2 regions of the Orrella sp. JC864 genome follow, and region 1 is predicted to be linked to the other one. Evidence: predicted binding sites of a transcription regulator. Region 1 holds the regulator's gene; the other holds the start of a gene.
What was found. Region 1 encodes HrcA, which represses chaperone genes, less so after heat shock. Its sites were predicted from a motif close to TTAGCACTCNNNNNNNNNGAGTGCTAA; they were not measured.

Region 1 (4,193 bases):
TTGTCCAGTTCGTCGGCCTGCCATTGCACGCGGTCGCGCTCGGTGGCCAGGGTGCCGGCCTCGCGCTCGGCGGTTTCCAGGCGCGCGGCTGCGCCGCGCCAGGCCTTCCAGGCCTGGGCCACGGCCTGCCGCAGCTCGTTGTGCCCGCCGTGCGCATCGAGCAGGTCGCGCTGGGCGTCGGCGCGCAGCAGGCTCTGGTGAGCGTGCTGGCCGTGTATGTCGACCAGTTGGTCGCCCAGCTGGCGCAGCTGCGCCACCGTGGCGGGCACCCCGTTGATGTAGCCGCGGCTGCGGCCCTGGGCGTCGACCACGCGGCGCAGCACCAGCTCGTCGCCGGCGTCGATGTCGTGCTCGGCCAGCCAGGCCTGCTGGGCGGCGCTGGCCTGGAATACGGCGCTGATGTCGGCGCGCGCCGCCCCTTCGCGCAGCATGCCGGCGTCGGCCCGCCCGCCCAGCGTGAGCGCCAGGGCATCGATGAGTATGGACTTGCCCGCCCCCGTCTCGCCCGAGAAGACCGTAAAGCCCGGGCCGAAGGCGATCTCGGCGTGTTCGACGATGACGAAGTCGCGGATGTGCAGCGCGCGCAGCATGGTGTCTTATTCGGCTCCGTCGCCCGATTGCTGCGGCATGCGGTTCCAGTAGAGCTTGCGCCGCAGGGTGGAAAAGAAGCTGTAGCCGGTCGGATGCAGGAAGCGGATGGTGTGCGGCGCCCGGCGCACCTCGATGCGGTCGCCCGGCTGCAGGTCGGACCAGGTCTGCATGTCGAAATGCACGCTGGCGCCGTGGTCGACCCGGCCCATGGCCGTGAGCGTGAGCTGCAGCACGGCATTGTCCGGCAGCACGATGGGGCGGTGCGACAGGGTCTGCGGCGCCACCGGAACCAGCAGCATGGCGTTCAGGCCGGGGTGCAGGATGGGGCCGTTGGCCGAGAGGGAGTAGGCCGTCGATCCAGTGGGGGTGGAGACGATCAGGCCGTCGGCGCGCTGCGTATACATATAGGTGCCGTCCACGTCCAGCCGCACCTCGATCATGCCGCCGCGCCCGGCCCGGTTCAGCACCACGTCGTTCAGCGCCGAGGCGCGGAACATGACTTCGTCGCCGCGCACCACGCAGCCGGTGAGCAGCATGCGGTCCTCGGCCTCGAAGCTGCCTTGCAGCAGGCCGGCCAGCGCGTCCTGGGCATCTTCCAGCGGGATGTCGGTGATGAAGCCCAGCCGGCCGTGGTTGATGCCCACCACCGGCACCCCCAGCGGGGCCAGCTGGCGCGCCGCGCCCAGCATGGTCCCGTCGCCGCCCACGACCACCGCCAGGTCGGCGCGCTGGCCGATCTGCTCGTAGGTGGCGGCGTCAAAGCCGGTGACGCCCGTGTTGCGGGCGGTGTCGGCCTCGATGAGCACGGTGCGCCCGGCCTGAGCCAGCGCACCGGCCAGGGCGGTCAGCAGGGTGTCCAGCCCGGTGTCCTGGTAGCGGCCGATCAGCGCGACGGTGGGAAAATGCATGGGTCGGTGCGTAGCGAAAGGGGTTGCGCTGATTATAGGGGGCGCATGGCTTGTGGCGCTGGACACAAACGACCCATAAAATAGCTGTCATGGACGATCGTGCGCGCGCGCTGCTCAAGGCTCTTATCGAACGCTACATCGCCGACGGGCAACCGGTCGGCTCGCGCACGTTGTCCAAGGTGTTCGACCTGTCGCCGGCCTCGATCCGCAACGTCATGGCCGACCTCGAGGAGCTCGGCCTGATCCAGAGCCCCCACACCTCGGCCGGGCGCGTGCCCACCCCGCGCGGCTACCGGGTATTCGTCGACACGCTGCTGGCGGCCCGGCCCATCGAGCTGGCCCATCCCCATCCGCCCGGCATGAACGGGCTGCTGCCCTCGGCCGACCCGGCCCGCGCGGTCAACGCGGCGGCCCAGCTGCTCTCGAACCTGACCCGTTTCGCCGGGGTGGTGCTGGCGCCCAAGCGCGCCCAGGTATTTCGCCAGATCGAGTTCATCCGCCTGTCCGAGCGCCGGGTGCTGCTGATCATCGTCACGCCCGACGGCGACGTGCAGAACCGCATCCTGATGGTGCCGCGCGACTACCGCGAACAAGAGCTGCTCGAGGCCAGCAATTTCTTCAACCAGCATTTCGCCGGCAAGTCCTTCGAGGCGGTGCGCGCGGCCCTGGCCACCGAGCTGGCCCAGCTGCGCGAGGATATCTCCCGGCTGATGCTGGCCGCCGTCGAGACCGGCACCGAGCCGGTCGACGAGAACGAATCGGTGGTCATCTCCGGCGAGCGCAAGCTGCTGGACGTCTCGGACCTGTCCTCGGACATGGACCGCCTGCGCAAGATGTTCTCCATCTTCGAGCAGAAAACCGAACTGCTGCAGCTGCTGGACGCCTCCAGCCGCGCCCAGGGCGTGCAGATCTACATCGGCGGCGACTCGCAGCTGGTGCCCATGGAAGACATGAGCGTCATCACCGCCCCCTACGGCGTGAACGGCCAGGTGGTGGGCACGCTGGGGGTCATCGGCCCCACGCGCATGGCCTACGACCGCGTCATCCCCATCGTGGACATCACTTCCCGCCTGCTCTCGAACGCGCTCAGCCAGAACCCTTCCTGAACCCCGCGCCCGTTCCGGGCGCCCCTAGAGGTATTGCCGTGTTCCTGAGATCGTTCAAATACATCTGGCCCGAGCGCTTCCTGCCCGAGCCCGCCCAGGACGATCCCTTCGACACCGATCCGCCGCTGGCCGCGGCCGGGCCCCTGGGCGTGCTGCTGGTCAACCTGGGCACCCCGGACGCCCCCACGGCGCCGGCCATCCGCCGCTATCTGGCCGAGTTCCTGTCCGATCCGCGGGTCATCGAGATCCCCCGCTACCTCTGGCTCCCCATCCTGCACGGGCTGGTGCTGCGCATGCGCCCGCCCAAGCTGGCGCCGCGCTACGCGCAGATCTGGATGCAGGAAGGCTCGCCGCTGCTGGTCCATACCCGCCGCCAGGCCCAGGCGCTGGCGGGCGAGCTGGGCGCGCGCGGCCTGGCGGTGCGGGTCGAGGCGGGCATGCGCTATGGCAACCCTTCGCTGGCCGACGCGCTGGCGCGGCTGCGCGCGGACGGCTGCGAGCGTATCCTGACCGTGCCGCTGTATCCGCAATATTCGGCCAGCACCACCGCCACGGTGGTGGACCAGGTGGGCCGCGAGGCCGCGCGCCTGCGCAACCAGCCGGAGCTGCGCTTTCTCAAGCGTTTCCATGTGGATCCGGGCTACATCGGCGCGCTGGCCGGCTCGATCCAGGCCTATTGGGACGCGCATGGCCGGCCGCAGAAGCTGCTGATGAGCTTTCACGGGCTGCCTCGCTACTCGATCGAGCTGGGCGATCCCTATTACCGCGACTGCCTGCAGACCGCGCGCGCCGTGCGCGAGCGCCTGGGGCTGGCGCCCGAGCAGGTCGAGGTCTCTTTCCAGAGCCGGTTCGGCACGGCCCGCTGGCTCGAACCCTATACCGAGCCCATGCTGGCCGAATTGGCCCGGCAAGGTGTTACCGAGGTGGATGTAGTGTGCCCGGGTTTTACCGCCGACTGCATCGAGACGCTGGAGGAAATCGCCCAGGAAGGGCGCGAGGCCTTCCTGCGGGCGGGGGGGCGCCAGTTCCGCTACATTCCGGCGCTCAACGACGATCCGGCCTGGATCCGGGCGCTGGCCGACCTGGTTCAAACTCAGTTACAGGGCTGGGCCGGCGCGCCGGCTGGCCGGGGATAAACTCGATGGCATCCGGGCCGGGCGCAGGCGCCCGCCCGCCGTGCAAGCTTGCTTGCCGCCCGTGCGGCAGCCAGGAGTCCATTGATGAGCACCCCCGAGAACCGCAGGCCCTCCCATACGTCCAAGATCGGCACTTCCTCCGAACCCGGCCACGGCAAGCCCAAGGAGGACGCGGTCGAGCGCGAGCTGGACGAGGCGCTGGAGGATACCTTCCCGGCCAGCGACCCGGTGGCCGTGACCCACGATCCCGACCACGCCGCCCAGGCCGAGCGCGACAAGGTGGACAAGGCCTTGAAGGACACCTTCCCGGCCAGCGACCCGCCCCCGACCACCCCCCGAAAGCCCTGACCGCCGTGGGGCCTTGAAATCCGGGCCGCGATCCCCATGTACGGGGAAATCGCAACTTTTATCCCCGGAGGATGCCCCATGACGGCTACGAACGAGCCCGACAA
Region 2 (4,193 bases), on a different contig from region 1:
AAGTCGAACAGGCTGGTGTCGGCCATCAGGCGCGGCACCAGCATGGCGGCGAACAGGAAGATCAGCGAATTGGCCCAGAACCCGAACTGCGCCCAGGCGCTGGCCAGGTGTTCGAAGGTGGTGGGCGACATGCGCGTGCGCCCGCTCGACCCCACCACCAGCCCGGCGATGACCGTGGCCACCACGCCCGATACGCCCAGGTAGTGCTCGGAAATGAAGAAGGTGAGATAGGCCAGGGTCAGCGTCAGCGTAATCTCGGCCACGGGCCAGCCGCGCAGCCAGCCGAACAGCTGCCCGGCCAGGCGGCCCATGGCCAGGCCCGCCAAGCCCCCGCCCAGGAACTGCACCAGGAAATCCTGCCCGATGGCCAGGGCGCTCAGTTCTCCTTGGCCGCCCAGCACGGCCAGCAGCACCGAATACAGGGCGATGGACGCCGCGTCGTTGAACAGGCTTTCGCCCTCGACCAGCGTGGTCAGGCGCCTGGGCGCGCCGACCTCGCGGAAGATGCCCACCACCGCCACCGGATCGGTGGTGGCCACGATGGCCCCCAGCAGCAGGCAGACCACCAGGCCATAGTCCGACACCCAGGCCAGCGTATAGCCCACCACCAGCGTGCAGACCAGCACGGCCACGATGGCCATCATGAGGATGGGGCCGATCTCGTCGAGCAGGCGCCGCACGTTCATGGCCAGCGCCGTCTCGAACAGCAGCACCGGCAGGAAGACGATCAGGAAGGTCTCGGACGAGATCTCGAAATGCTCGATGCTGTCCAGGAAATCGGCCACCACGCGCGGGGCCCAGTCGTGCACGTGCACGACGTAGCCCAGCGCGCAGCCCACCAGCGCCAGCAGCACCGAATACGGCAGCTTCAGCCGGCCGGCCAGCGGCGGCATGAAGCACACCAGGGTCAGCAGGCCCGCCAGGCCGAACACCAGGAAACCGATTTCCATTGCGCATCCTGCCGGGCGCGCCCCGGCTGTCCTGCCTAGGATAGCGGTTTTGGCAATGGGTCCTGGTCGAACTGCCCCAAAAAAAAGGGGCACCTGCGAAGGTGCCCCTGAAACATCCGTCCCATGGGGGAGGGGAAAGAGGAGAAGCCGAGACGGATGTCCGGACCGCAACGCAAGGCTTGGCTCCTGCGCTTGCGCTCCATGCTGGTTAGTCCGCCCCGGCTCGCCCGAGTTCCGGGCCTTGATGGAAAAAAATCTGGGCTGTTTGTGTCCAGGAATGACCCGCGGCGCTCAGGCCGACAGCGCCGCCCGCATCTTCTTGAGGGCCGCCGCCTCGATCTGGCGGATGCGCTCGGCCGAGACGCCGAATTCCTGGGCCAGCTCGTGCAGCGTGGCGCCGCCGTCGTCCTGCAGCCAGCGGGCTTGCACGATGCGGCGCGAACGCTCGTCCAGGCTTTCCAGCGCGCTGGACAGGCCGCTGCCTTGCAGGTCGGCATAGGCCTGGCGTTCGAGCACCTGGGTGGGCTCCTGGGCGCCCTCGTCCGACAGATAGGCGATGGGCGCGTAGCGCTCGTCCTCTTCGTCCTGGTTGTCCAGGGCCATGTCGCGGCCGGACAGGCGCACTTCCATCTCGGAGACGTCTTGCGGGCGCACGTTCAGCTCGCGCGCGATGGCGTCCACCTGGGAAGGATCGAGCGTCTGGCCATCCGGGCGCATGCTGCGCAGGTTGAAGAACAGCTTGCGCTGGGCCTTGGTGGTGGCCACCTTGACCAGCCGCCAGTTGCGGATGATGAACTCGTGGATCTCGGCCTTGATCCAATGGACCGCGAACGAAACCAGGCGCACCCCGCGCTCGGGATCGAAACGCTTGACGGCCTTCATGAGGCCGACGTTGCCTTCCTGGATCAGGTCGGCCTGCGGCAGGCCATAGCCCAGGTACTGGCGCGAGACCGAGACCACCAGGCGCAGGTGGGAGACCACCAGCTGGCGCGCGGCCTCGATCGAGTCGTGGTCGCGCAGCTCGCGCGCCAAGGCGGTTTCCTGCTCGGCGGTGAGCACCGGCACGCTGTTGACGGCGGCGATATAGGCGTCCAGGGTGCCCAGGGCACCCGGATTGGAAATGGCCCTGGAGAGCGAGGCGCTGGACAGGGCCAAGGCGTGGTTGGCAGTAGTCATTGCAGGTCGCTCCGTAAAGGGGGTTGCGACGATGAAACCATCTTAGCACTCTGGCGTCGTGAGTGCTAATTGGAGACCGCGCACTAGGGAAAGTTCCCCCATTGAGATCGTCCCTTTTTCTCGGCAGCCGGCTCGGCCAGCTCGCCGGCCAGCCTGGCAAAGCTCAACAATATTTCGTTCTGAACGAGCCGGAACGACGGTTCGGGCCAGGCTTTGCCCTGAATAATGTCGCCAGCGGCCCCAGCGCCGCCCGACAAGAACACGGAGACAAGACATGCCCGATATCGCCAAAAGGCGGCGCCTGGCCGCCGCGGCCCTGCTGCTGGCCGGCGGCCTGGCCGCACCGCTGGCGCCGGCCCTGGCCGCCTATCCCGAAAAACCGCTGCGCCTGGTGGTGCCCTACCCGCCTGGCGGCGCCACCGACGTGGTGGGCCGCGTGGTGGCCATGGGGCTGTCCGAGGAGCTCAAGCAGCAGGTCGTGGTGGAGAACCGCGGCGGCGCCGGCGGCAACCTGGGCGCCGACGCCGTGGCCCGTGCCGAGCCCGACGGCTATACCCTGCTGATGGGCGCCATCACCTCCCATTCGATCATGGCGACGCTGGAGAAGGACCGCATCCCCTACAAGCTGATGCAGGACCTGACGCCGGTGGCCACCATCGCCGCCGTGCCGCTGGTGTTCGTGGTCAACCCCAAGGTGCCGGTGCAGAACCTGAAGGAGCTCATCGACTACGCCGGCGCCAACCCCGGCAAGCTGACCTACGCTTCCTCGGGGGCCGGCGCGCCGCAGCGCATGGCCGCCGAGCTGTTCAAGCGCCAGGCCAAGGTGGACCTGCTGCACGTGCCCTACCGGGGCAGCGGCCCGGCCATGACCGATCTGGTGGGCGGACAGGTGCAGACCATGGTCGAGACCGTGCCCGCCGCCCTGCCCTTCATCAAGAGCGGCCAGCTGCGTCCCCTGGCGGTGACCATGCCCGAGCGCATCTCGCTGCTGCCCGAGGTGCCCACCGCCGCCGAGGCGGGGCTGCCCGGCTTCGAGGTCGCCTCGATGTTCGGCGTGCTGGTGCCCGCCCAAACGCCCCGGCCTATCGTCGAGCAGCTCAACGCCGCGCTGGTGCGGCTTTTGCAGCGGCCCGACATCCAGGAAAAGCTGCTCGGCCAGGGCGCCTATACGGTCCCGCCCGCCGACGCGGACCAGGCGCGGGCGCGCCTGCAGGCCGAAGTCGACAAGTGGGCGCAGGTGATCCAGGACGCCCGCATCACTGTCGATTGAAGGCCGCCGGCGGGACGGCAGGACAGTCCCGCCTCTTCCCGTTTCCTGTCTCACCGGACCGTCCATGTCATCGCAGCAAGACCCCAAGAACACCCGCGCCGGCCAGGCCACCGGCATGCGCCGCGGCCTGACCAGCTACGGCGACGCCGGCTTTTCCCTGTTCCTGCGCCGCGCCTTCATCAAGGGCGCCGGCTTCTCGGACGAGGCCCTGGACCGCCCCATCGTGGGCATCGCCAATACCGGCAGCGGCTACAACCCCTGCCACGGCAACATGCCGCAACTGGTCGAGGCGGTGCGGCGCGGGGTGATGCTGGCCGGCGGCCTGCCGGTGGAGTTTCCGACCATCTCGGTGCACGAAAGCTTCGCCTCGCCGACCAGCATGTACCTGCGCAACCTGATGTCCATGGACACCGAGGAGATGATCCGCGCCCAGCCCATGGACGCGGTGGTGCTGATCGGCGGCTGCGACAAGACGGTGCCCGCCCAGCTGATGGGCGCGGCCTCGGCCGGCGTGCCGGCCATCCAGCTGGTGACCGGCTCGATGCTGACCGGCTCGCACCGCGGCGAGCGGGTGGGCGCCTGTACCGACTGCCGCCGCTTCTGGGGCAAGTACCGCGCCGACGAGATCGATGATGCCGAGATCGCCGACGTCAACAACCAGCTGGTGGCCAGCGTGGGCACCTGCTCGGTGATGGGCACGGCCAGCACCATGGCCTGCATCGCCGAGGCGCTGGGCATGACGGTGCCGGGCGCGGCCTCGCCGCCGGCGGTGACGGCCGATCGCATGCGCATCGCCG

Region 2: rpoH (RNA polymerase sigma factor RpoH) is a predicted target of HrcA. The motif match lies at 2,169-2,195, and genes of this name have one in related genera.

Annotation. Positions count from the first base shown of each region.
Region 1 is NZ_JBANET010000025.1:52,650-56,842, reverse strand. It holds gene recN (DNA repair protein RecN) at 1-590, opposite strand, end outside; gene V8Z80_RS18535 (NAD kinase) at 597-1,499, opposite strand; gene hrcA (heat-inducible transcriptional repressor HrcA) at 1,589-2,605, shown strand; gene hemH (ferrochelatase) at 2,644-3,741, shown strand; gene V8Z80_RS18520 (hypothetical protein) at 3,826-4,089, shown strand; gene grpE (nucleotide exchange factor GrpE) at 4,168-4,193, shown strand, end outside.
Region 2 is NZ_JBANET010000003.1:244,990-249,182, forward strand. It holds gene V8Z80_RS04500 (cation:proton antiporter) at 1-950, opposite strand, end outside; gene rpoH (RNA polymerase sigma factor RpoH) at 1,242-2,126, opposite strand; gene V8Z80_RS04510 (Bug family tripartite tricarboxylate transporter substrate binding protein) at 2,401-3,396, shown strand; gene V8Z80_RS04515 (IlvD/Edd family dehydratase) at 3,461-4,193, shown strand, end outside.